2 regions of the Nonomuraea sp. LPB2021202275-12-8 genome follow, and region 2 is predicted to be linked to the other one. Evidence: riboswitches for the same ligand, from Rfam matches in the RefSeq annotation. Region 2 holds a riboswitch; the other holds the start of a gene.
What was found. A riboswitch is a leader RNA that binds a small molecule or an ion and turns the genes downstream of it on or off. The one in region 2 is predicted to bind cyclic di-AMP.
Positions count from the first base shown of each region.

Region 1: linked by a shared signal. The riboswitch ahead of V5E28_RS25840 (coiled-coil domain-containing protein) and the one ahead of V5E28_RS09160 (C40 family peptidase) in region 2 are both predicted to bind cyclic di-AMP.

Region 1 covers NZ_JBAHWD010000015.1:18,387-23,924, forward strand. The annotation lists gene galT (galactose-1-phosphate uridylyltransferase) at 1-984, shown strand, start outside; cyclic di-AMP (ydaO/yuaA leader) riboswitch at 1,051-1,187, shown strand; gene V5E28_RS25840 (coiled-coil domain-containing protein) at 1,193-2,182, shown strand; gene V5E28_RS25845 (sensor histidine kinase) at 2,316-4,163, shown strand; gene V5E28_RS25850 (response regulator transcription factor) at 4,160-4,765, opposite strand; gene V5E28_RS25855 (MmcQ/YjbR family DNA-binding protein) at 4,854-5,213, opposite strand; gene V5E28_RS25860 (DinB family protein) at 5,225-5,538, shown strand, end outside.
Region 2 covers NZ_JBAHWD010000004.1:135,341-140,878, reverse strand. The annotation lists gene V5E28_RS09165 (3-isopropylmalate dehydrogenase) at 1-431, opposite strand, end outside; cyclic di-AMP (ydaO/yuaA leader) riboswitch at 531-671, shown strand; gene V5E28_RS09160 (C40 family peptidase) at 936-1,328, shown strand; gene V5E28_RS09155 (class I SAM-dependent methyltransferase) at 1,346-2,161, shown strand; gene serA (phosphoglycerate dehydrogenase) at 2,597-4,186, opposite strand; gene V5E28_RS09145 (hypothetical protein) at 4,432-5,286, shown strand; gene V5E28_RS09140 (MFS transporter) at 5,357-5,538, shown strand, end outside.

The DNA.
Region 1 (5,538 bases), on a different contig from region 2:
CTCGATCCCCGGCCGGTGGCGTCCGAGCTGCGCTACGACCCGCTGACCGACGAGTGGATCGCGATGGCGGGGCACCGGCAGACCCGGACGTTCCTGCCTCCGGCCGACGAGTGCCCGCTGTGCCCGTCGTCCGACACGAGGGCTTCGGAGATCCCGGCTCACGACTACGACGTCGTGGTGTTCGAGAACCGATTCCCCTCCTTTTCCGGAAATTTCGGCTCTTACCAGGACCCTGGTGGGCTGAGTGAGGTCCGTCCGGGCGCAGGGCGGTGCGAGGTGGTGTGCTTCACGTCCGAGCACTCCTCCTCGTTCTCCCGGCTCTCCGACGAGCAGGTCGAGCTGGTCATGGAGGCCTGGGCGGACCGCACGGCCGAGCTGTCCGCGATCGAGGGCGTGGAGCAGGTCTTCTGCTTCGAGAACCGGGGCGAGGAGATCGGTATCACGATCTTCCACCCGCACGGCCAGATCTACGCCTACCCCTACGTCACCCCCAAGACCAGGCTGCAGCTCGGCGCCGCCAGGCGTTATGCCGAGCGCCACCCCGGCCGCAACCTCTACGCCGACGTGCTGGACGCCGAGCGGGCCGGGCCCCGGGTGGTGGCCGCCAACGAGCTGTGGACGGCCTTCGTGCCCGCCGCCGCCCGCTGGCCGTTCGAGGTGCACCTCTATCCGCACCGGCAGGTGCCGGACCTTGCGGCGCTGTCGGAGGCGGAGCGTGCGGCGTTCGCACCGCTCTACACCTCGGTCCTGCGGGCGCTCGACGGCCTGTTCGACGTCGCGATGCCGTACATCTCGGCCTGGCACCAGGCGCCGGTACGGCAGGACCGCGAGCTGGGCTACCTGCACCTGGAGCTGTTCTCCATCCGGCGGGCTCCCGGCAAGCTGAAGTTCCTGGCAGGATCGGAGTCGGCCATGGGCGCCTTCGTCAACGACGTGCTCCCGGAAGAGGCTGCGCGCATGCTTCGATCACAGGTAGATCACTAATTGATTTCTGGTTGGAGTCGCATTACTCGTGATCTACCACTAATATCCCTTCAAGCACGGCCGTAACGTCGTGTAACGCCTAATCCCGGGCGAGTTGCCCGGGAGCCGGGGACCCACCGCACTTGGGGTGAAGCCGCTTCGGTGGCAGGGAGCTCTCTTGCCCGAACCCGTCAGCTAACCCGGCCGGCAGAGGGAGAGGAACCCGTACGTGGCGGCAGCGTCCCCCGCGCAACTGGCCATCGGCGTCATCACCGCGGCAGCGGTGGCCCTCATCCCGGCGACCGGCTCCGCCGCCGTCTCCGGCCCAGCGGCGGCGACCACCACCGCGGACCCCAAGCCCACCGAAAGCCGGCTCCGGGCCGAGCTCAAGGCGCTGAACCAGAAGGTCGACAAACTCATCGAGCGCTACAACCTCAAGCGCGTCGAGCTGGCCGAGGCCCAGAAGGCCGCCGAAGCGGCCAAGAAGCGCCTGGACACGGCCGACGAGGCGCTGACCACGGCCCAGCGGCGCGTCGCCGAGCTGGCCTCGCTGCGCTATCAGAACGGCGGCATGCCCCTGCCGACCATCGTGATGCCGCCCGACGGCGCCGCCGCCGCCGTGCTGGAGCAGCTCACCGCCAATCAGACGGCCGTGGTGCAGGGCGTGGCCGACGCGCGCGATGAGAAGAAGAAGGCCGCCGACGACGCGGCGGCGCTCGCCCGCGACATCAGCGCCGACACCGCCGAGGTGGCCAAGCAGCGCGACGACGCCAAGGACGTCATCGGGGACATCCAGAAGAAGCTGCAGGAGCTCGTCCCGTTCAGCACCGGCCGCCGCTCCGACGGCAGCTGGGCCCCCCAGCTCCCCTCAGGCGCCGACAACATCACCGGCCGCACCCGGGCGATGCGCGAGCAGATCCAGAAGAACTTCAGGCTGCCGTTCTCGGTGGGCTGCTTCCGTTCCGGCGGCGGTGGCGAGCACCCCCTGGGCCGGGCGTGCGACTTCATGATGAGCACCGGCGGCAGCATGCCCAGTGCCGTCAACAACGTCCTGGGCGACAGCATCGCCGCCTGGACCCTCCAGAACCGCGACAAGCTCGGCGTCAAGTACGTCATCTGGAAGCAGCGGATCAACCACGGCTCCGGCTGGAGCGCGATGTCGGACCGCGGCAGCGTCACCGAGAACCACTACGACCACGTACACGTCTCCATGCAGTGAGCCCCGCGGGGCGTCGGGCCACGTCGGGAGATCGCGTCCGGCGAAGCGGCGGATGGCGCACTCCGTGATCCGGGCGAGCTGACCGACCGCCTGCTTGCGTATCCTTCGTATGCATTTTGCACATGGAGGGCATATGGAGCTGAAACCGCAGGTCGCGCGGGCCTTGGTCGCGGCCTCGCTCCTTGCCCTGCTCGCGGCCAGGGTCGGCCAGCTCCTCCATCCCGGCGCCGGCCCCCTGCCGCACAGGATGATCGCCATCCCGATGGTCGTCGCCCTGATCACGGTGTACGGGCTGATGGTGTTCCGCGACCGGCTCGGCTCCGGCCTGCCGATGACCGTGACGGCATTGCTGACCTTCGGCCCCTACCTCGTCGTCGGCGGCACGTGGGGGCCGATCGCGGGCGTCCTCGGCTCGGCCGTCCTGCTGGCCCTGGCGGCACCCACGTCCTGGCTGCTGTTCGCACTGATCATGGTCGCCGACACCGGTGTCTCCTGCCTGTACTACTGGGACTCCCCCGCGGTCATCGCCGCGCGGGCGGTGACCTGCCTGAACGTCGGGCTCAGCCTCTTCGCGGTGGTCCGGCTCGCCGAACGGGTCCGGCTGGCGAACGCGCACCGGCAGCAGCTCGCCGGGCTCGCCGTCGCCAGAGACCGCCTTGGCACCGCCCATCACCTGCAGGCGACCATCGGAACGGAGCTTTCCGCCATCGTCGGCACGGCCCGCCGCCTCGGCGATGGCACCGGGCCCGATCCGGGGCGCCGCCTGGACGATGCCCGGGCGAGCCTGGCAGAGATCGTGGAGCGCGCCCGGCGGGCCCTTTCCGCGGCCCGTGAGATCGCCGACACGCACCGGCAGGCCGCCGCGCCCGCCGAGCCCACGCAGAGCGTGCCGGTCCCGGTCATGTTCAGATTCGCCTGGTGGATCCTGCTCCTCGTGGTGATCAATGTCTCCGCCGTCACGCTCGTCAACGTGGACGAGCGCCAGTCCCCCGATGCGGCCGGATGGGCCGCGGCGCTCGCCGTCCTGGTCGTCTCCAGCGGGCTGCAGCTCTATCACGGCGCGCCTCGCCGTACCGCGCCGAGCCCGCGCGTCTGGCCGTGGACCCTCGCGGCACACGCGGTCGTCCTGGCCTGTGGGCTGCTCCTGTACGGCACGGCCATGCTGCCGCCCGTGTTCCTGGCCGTCGGCGCCGTGACGGTGCGGGTGCGGCCGCCATGGTCCCTGGCCGCCGGCGGCCTGTTCCTGGCGGGCCTGGCGTTCGTACCGGACCCCGACTATCTCACCAGCCGCCTCTACTGGCTCTCCGGAGCGGTCATGGGAGTGACCAGCGTCTACTCTCTCTGCCGCCTGCCCGAGGTCACAAGGCATCTGAACGAGACCAGGGACCGGCTCGCCCGGATGGCGGTGCTGCAGGCCCGCCTGCGGGTCGCCAGGGACGTCCACGACTTCCTCGGATCCGGCCTGTCAGCGATCGTCCTCAAGGGCGAGCTCGCCGCCAGGCTCATCAGCTCCGACCCGGACAAGGCCTTCCAGGAGGTGCGCGAGCTCTCCCCCATCGCCCAGCGCACCCTGGGCGAGGTGAGGGCCGTCACGGGCCTTCCCGCCAGGCTCGCCTTCACCGACGAGCTGGCCGCCGCCCGCTCCCTGCTGGAGGCCGCCGGGATCCGGCTGGCGGTCGACGCGGCGATGCCCTGCTTCCCGGCCGAGACCGAGACGCTGCTGGCCACCGTGCTGCGCGAGGCCACGACCAATGTCGTGCGCCACTCCCGCGCCGGGCTCACCAGCGTCGAGACCGTGCTGGAGGACGGCGTGGCACGGCTCCGGGTGTCCAATGACGGCCTCGACGACGGACCTGCCCCCTCCCCCCGACGAGGTACTGGGCTGGACAATCTGGCCGAGCGTGCCGCGGAGGCGGGCGGGCGGCTGGTGGCCGGGCCGGTGGGCAACCTGTTCGTGCTGACCGCCGAGGTGCCCGTCTAGAGCCAGCCGGCCTCGGTGGCGATGCGGATGGCGTCCACCCGGTTGCGCGCGCTGAGCTTGGACACCGCCGAGGCCAGGTAGTTGCGGACGGTGCCGTAGGTCAGGTGGAGCCGTGCGGCCACCTCCCGAGGGGACGCGCCGGCCGCCGTGAGGCGGAGGACGTCCAGCTCGCGGTCGGTGAGCGGGTTCCCCGATGCGTCGAGAGCCGCGTAGGCGAGCTGCGGATCGATGACGCGGCCGCCCGCGGCCACGATACGGATCGCGGAGACGAGATCTTCGGGGCGCGAGTCCTTGAGGATGAAGCCGGACACCTGCGCGCTGATCCCGCGGCGCAGGTTGCCCGGCCGGCCGACGGCGGTCAGGATCAGCGTCTTGCAAGTGGGGAGCCGCCGGGTCAGCTCGGCCGCGGCGTCCAGACCGCTCATCTTGGGCATCTCGATGTCGAGGACGGCGACGTCGGGCCGGTGATCCAGAGCGGCGGGCACGATGCCGTCGCCGTCCGCGACCTCGGCGACGACCTCCATGTCGTCCTCCAACCGCAGCAGCCCGGCCAACGCCTCCCGCAGGATCCGCACATCCTCCGCCAACAGCACACGAATCATCGAAACACCCCGGTAGCAGGATAAATCCTGTCAACATCGCATCTGTCCATCGCGGCCACGCATGGCCGGAGCGAGCTCCTGCCCTCGGTCACGGGGAGGGCATGCGTTCGACGAGGGACTTGGGCGCGATCTGGCGGTAGGCGTCCGCGACGATCTCCGAGATCTCCGCCCAGTCCACGTCGTCGACGTCCAGGTAGACGCCCAGCCAGCCGCGGTGACCCACGTACGGCGGGCGGAAGAAGCGCGCCGGGTCCCCGGCCACCAGCTCCTCCTGCGCCCCCGGAGGGGCCGCGCACCAGAAGGCGAGCCGGTCGTCGTGGTGGTGGTCGGCGTAGGTGACGAACGTCTTCTTGCCCCGGACGAACCAGGTGGGCTCACCGTGGCTGATCCGTTCCGTGGTCTCGGGTAGGGCGAGGCAGATCACTCGCAGCGCATCCAGAGGGTCCATAATCGGACACTATGCGGGAGAATCCCTATCCGGCCTACATAGCCGGCGAACGCGAGATGCTGGACGAGTGGCTGGACTGGCATCGCGAGACGCTGTTGCTCAAGTGCCAGGGGCTCAGCGACGAGCAGCTGCGCCGGAGGCCGGTGCCACCGTCGACGCTGTCGCTGCTCGGGCTGGTGCGGCACATGGCCAACGTGGAGCGCTCCTGGTTCCGCCGCCACCTGGCGGGCGAGGACATCCCGCACCTGTTCTCCGACCTGGAGGAGTTCGCCGTACCGGAGACGGCCACCTGGGAGGAGGCGTGCGGGCAGTGGCGCGAGGAGGT
Region 2 (5,538 bases):
CGGCGCATGGTGCCACCGGTGCCGGCGTAGAGACCCTCGGTGCCCTCGCGGATGACGACCATGTCGATGTCCTCGGCCGGGGTGTCGGCGAGGGGCGTCTCCACGCCGGGGAAGAGCTTGACCGGGCGCAGGTTGACGTAGTGGTCGAACTCGAAGCGGATGCGCAGCAGCAGGTCGCGCTCCAGGATTCCCGGCGGCACGCTGGGGTCGCCGACGGCGCCGAGCAGGATCGCGTCATAGCCGCGCAGCTCCTGCAGCACGGCGTCGGGCAGCGTCTCGCCGGTGCGGTGGTATCGGGCGGCGCCCAGGTCGTAACGGGTGGCCTCGATCTTGGTCCCGACCGCATCGAGGACCTTCAGCCCCTCGGCCACGACCTCGGTGCCGATGCCGTCACCGGGGATGACTGCCAGACGAATGTTGCGCGACTCCATGGGCGTACCTTACCGGCTCGTCTCGGCTGACGAACACATGATCTCACGGGCCGGACATTTTACCTTTGTCCTATTTGCGGGGATTTGACCGTTTCGTTAGAGTTCCCCCAGCCTAATCCACACAGCACTGTGTGGAGCCGGGGACCCACCCCAACCTGGGGCGAATCGGCATCAACGCCGTAGGGCGCCTTCCAAGCCCGAGCCCGTCAGCTAACCCGGCCGGCCGTATGGAAGGACAGTCCCCTGTCTCGCATCGCCATTCTCCTCGCCACCACGGGTCTCGTACTCGCCGCCGCCCAACTGCCGGCGAGCGCGGACCCTGCGGACACCCCCGAAACCCCCCAAACCGCTGAAACCCCCCGCACCGCCGAAACCCCCCAGGCCGCCGAAATCCCCCACGCGGCCGAAACCCCCAAGAGCGTCACCCTCACCGCCGCCCAGGTCGAGAAGATCCGCAAGCGCAGCCGCCCCCAGCCCGCCTGGAAGGCCGCCCTGTCCTTCGCCATGGACAAGCGCGGCATCCCGTACGTCTGGGGCGGGACGAGCGAGCGCGGCTACGACTGCTCCGGCCTCATGCTCAGGGCGTACGAAAGCGCCGGCGTGAAGCTGCCGCGCACGGCCGCCCAGCAGTACTCGGCCTTCGGCAGGAAGATCGCCTGGGACGACCTCAAGCCCGGCGACCTGGTCTTCTTCAGCGGCCTCGGCCACGTCGGCATGATCTCCAAACCGGGCCACATGGTCCACGCCCCGCACAGCGGCGACGTCGTCAAGGAGGAACGCCTGTCCGCCTGGCGCCGCGACGCCTTCGTGGGCGCGGTACGGCCCGACCCCAAGGGCGTGCGCCAGGCCTCGAAGCCCGCCTTGATCCCGGCCATGCCCACCGCAAGCACCCTGTGACACGTAGCGTGTGAGGCATGGCAGCCGAGAAGGTGCATCTCACCAAGGAGAAGGCGACTCTCCTGGCCACCCTGTACGGCAGGGCCCTGGACGCGCGGTCACCGGAGCCGATCCTGGGCGACGACATGGCCGTCCAGGCGATCGAGCGGATCGACCACGACTTCACTGAGACGGGCATCACCCGCCGCAGCGCCGCCTCGGTGGCGTTCCGGGCCCGGTTCATGGACGAGTGGGCGACCGGCTTCCTCGCCGCGCATCCGGACGCGGTGGTGCTGCACCTGGGCTGCGGCCTGGACACCCGCGTCCACCGGCTGGACCCGCCGCCCACCGTCGACTGGTACGACGTGGACTACCCGGACGTCGTGGAGCTGCGCCGGCGCCTGTTCCCGCAGCGGCCCGGCTACACGATGATCGGCTCGTCGGTCACCGACCTGGCCTGGCTGGACCAGGTGCCGGGCGACGGCAGGCAGGTGCTGGTGATCGCCGAGGGGCTGTTCTACTACCTCGACGAGGCGGGTGGCCGGGAGCTCGTCCGGCGGATCGTGGACCGGTTCGCCGGCGGGCAGCTCGTGTTCGACGCCCTGAGCAGGCTCGGGCTCAGGCTGCAGGTGCTCAACACGCCGGTGCGCAGGGCGAAGGCCAGGATGCACTGGGCCGTCGACGGCCCCGAGCACCTGCTGTCGATCCATCCGAAGCTGCGCTGCGTGACCATGCTGAGCGCGCTCGACCTGACCGGACCCGGGTTGCCGCCGGGTTTCCGCGCGGCGGCTCGCCTGATGAAGCTGGTGCCCGGGATGGCCCGGGCAGCGGCCTTCTACCGGCTGGAGTTCTGAGGGACGCCGCCGTTGTCGCGGCGGTCCAGCGCCGTCTGCAGCGCCTGGGCCGCCTCGTCCTCGTGCTCGTCGGCGCCGTTCCAGGAATACATCTCGTACATGGGACTCAGCTCATTTCGCGAGGCGTCGGGAAGGTGAAGTCGGATCCCGGTCGCGAATCCGACCGGGCCTGATCTCGGGGTCCGGATCACGGACCGCACGAAGGGACTTACCGGCCGACGGCTCGCCGCTCACCGCGACGGGTCGCCGACCTGCCCTAACAGGCCCCGCCGCGGCAGGTAATAAGTACGAGAACCTGGCGCATCGTTCGCCAGACTACCTGGCGGTAGCCGGGCTGTCTCGTTGGATGTCCTACTATCTCGCATTCTGAGACAGCGAAAGGGTCGCCGCCGGAGGCATCCGGAGGCGGCCCTTCGAAGCGGACTTTCCGAGGAGTCAGTCCTCGAGGTCGACCGAGCGGCCGCTCTCGGCGCCGATCTCCGAGCCGATCTGCTCCAGCACCTCGGCCGGGATCGCGGAGTCGACGGTCAGCGCGATGAGCGCCTTGCCGCCCTTGACGTCGCGGGCCACCTGCATGGAGGCGATGTTGATGCCCTGCTCACCAAGAATCCGGCCCACCACGCCGACGACGCCGGGGCGGTCGGTGTAGGTGAAGAACGACAGGTGCGCGGTCGGCTCGATCTCCATCTCGTAGCCGTTGACCTCGACGATCTTGGTGATCTGCCGGGGGCCGGAGAGCGTGCCGGACACCGAGACCTGGCGGCCGTCGGCCAGCACGCCGCGCACGGTGATGACGTTGCGCCAGTCGGGGCTGTCAGAGCTGGTGATCAGGTCGACGCTGACACCACGGTCCTTGGCGAGCAGCGGCGCGTTCACGTAGGTGACGGAGTCCTCCACCACGTCGGTGAAGACGCCCTTGAGCGCGGCCAGCTCCAGCACCCGCACGTCCTTGGAGGCGATCTCACCGCGCACCTCGACGTCGAGCTTGGTGGCCACCTCGCCGGCCAGCGCGGTGAAGACCCGGCCCAGCTTCTCGGCCAGCGGCAGGCCGGGCTTGACGTCCTCGGCGACGGCGCCGCCCTGGACGTTGACGGCGTCGGGCACGAACTCGCCCGCCAGCGCCAGCTTCACGCTCCTGGCGACCTGGGTGCCGGCCTTCTCCTGGGCCTCGTGCGTGGAGGCGCCGAGGTGCGGGGTGGCGACGACCTGGTCCAGCTCGAACAGCGGGCTGTCGGTGCAGGGCTCCTTGCTGAACACGTCGAGGCCGGCGCCGGCGACGCGGCCCTCCTTGATCGCGGAGTAGAGGGCGGACTCGTCCACGATGCCGCCGCGGGCCACGTTGATGATCCGCACCGAGGGCTTGACCTCGTGCAGCTCCTTGTCGCCGATGAGCCCGAGCGTCTCCTTGGACTTGGGCAGGTGCACGGTGATGAAGTCGGCCTGCTTGAGCACCTCTTCGAGGCTGAGCAGCTTGACGCCCATCTGCGCGGCGCGGGCCGGCGGCAGGTAGGGGTCGTAGGCGATCAGCTCGACGCCGAACGGCTGCAGCCGCTGGGCCACGAGCTGGCCGATCTTGCCGAGGCCGAGGATGCCGACGACCTTCTCGTCGAGCTCGACACCGGTGTACTTGGACCGCTTCCACTCGCCGTTCTTCAGCGCGGCGTGGGCCTGCGCGGTGTTGCGGGCGCTGGCCAGGATGAGCGCGATGGTCTGCTCGGCGGCGCTGGTGATGTTGGACGTCGGGGCGTTGACCACCATGACGCCTGCCTTGGTGGCCGCCTCGACGTCCACGTTGTCGAGGCCGACACCGGCGCGGGCGACCACGCGCAGCTTGGGCGCGGCGGCGACGGCCTCGGCGTCGACCTGCGTGGCGGAGCGGACGATCAGCGCGTCCACGTCGGCGAGTGCGGGCAGCAGCTGGGAACGGTCGGCGCCGTCGGTGTGGCGGACCTCGAAATCGGCGCCGAGCACGGCGAGGCCGGCCTCGGACAGCTCCTCTGCGACCAGTACGACGGGCTTGTTCACGGGTGTGAATCCTTCGAGCGTGCGACGGGCGTGAGGGACACGTCGACGGGCCCCTCGGATCCCACAGAGTCTATCCACGCTTGTGAACGCATTCACGAAGGACTCAGCATCTGAGACGCTCCCCGGCGCCTCGCCGTACCCCGCTCGCGGCAAACTCATCCACACTGCTCCCGTCTTTGTCTTGATCGGGAGATTTATTCGCCATTAGCCTGATAAGCCGTGGCCAACTACCTATGGTTCGTCATATGAGCATCGGGAATCCTGCGCTTGCCGACGTGCTCGCCCAGCATGGTGGTCCGCACCGCTTGCTGGCGGCTCTCGCTGACGGTGGAGTCCTGGTGGCCGTGCGACCAGACCGATCAGTCGTCCTGGGGACGACACAGGCCGGTGACCGAGTGCTCCTCGGGTACACCAGCGCGGTGACGTATGCCCGTCACCGGGGCAGCCATTCGCTGTCGGCCTGCGACCCCGACACCGTCCTGGACATCCAGCGCGTCACCGGCGTGCGGGAGATCGTGATCGATGCCGCGGGTCCCGCCGCGGCCGCCGTGCCCATCGAGGACCTCCAGCGTTTCCTCACCTCCACCCGTACGGGCCCGACACCGGTCATGTCCGGGGCCGTCCCCGCCGCCTACGCGACGGGGGCGATGGCCACGATCTCGCGGGGAGGCGCGCTCGCCCAGGTGGCGCCGCCGTCCCCCGAGTCGCCGCCGATGCCCTGGATCCCGGCGCCGCGCCCGCACCTGTCAGGTCCCATGCAGCAGGTGGACCCCGGTTACCGGCGGTGCGCGCATCCGATACTGCCCGCGCTGCGGCAGGCGATCGCGCAGTTGCTCATGGACTTCCCGCTGGTGCACCACGTGTGGATCTCCGAGGCGCGCACGGCCTCGGGCGCGCCGGGGATCATGCTGCACGTGAAAGTGCACATGTCGGCGGCCGAGGACGTGGTCCGTGACCTGCACCGGGGGGTTCGCGCCAGGCTGCCGCAGTTCGCGGCGAGCGGCGCGCCGATCCTCATGGCCAGGGTGGCGGACTCGCGCAGCGAGCGCCGGATGATCGAGATCGGCGCGCACGTGGTCTGCGCCAACGTCAGCGATTGACGCACTCCGCGGTGGGGCCCGGGAAACTGGGCCTTACCGAACAAGCCCTCGCTCGGCTTGAATGGGGCTCATGATCGCACCGGCCGCGACCGCGGTGTCCAAGGGCGTGCGCCTCGGCTACGGCGTGGGGTCGTTCTGCACCGCGACCTTCGGCGCCGTGCCCGGCCTGCTGCTGCTCTACTACATGACGAACTTCCTGGCCGTGCCCGCGTGGCTGGCCGGCGTGGTGGTGACGGCGCCGAAGGTCTGGGA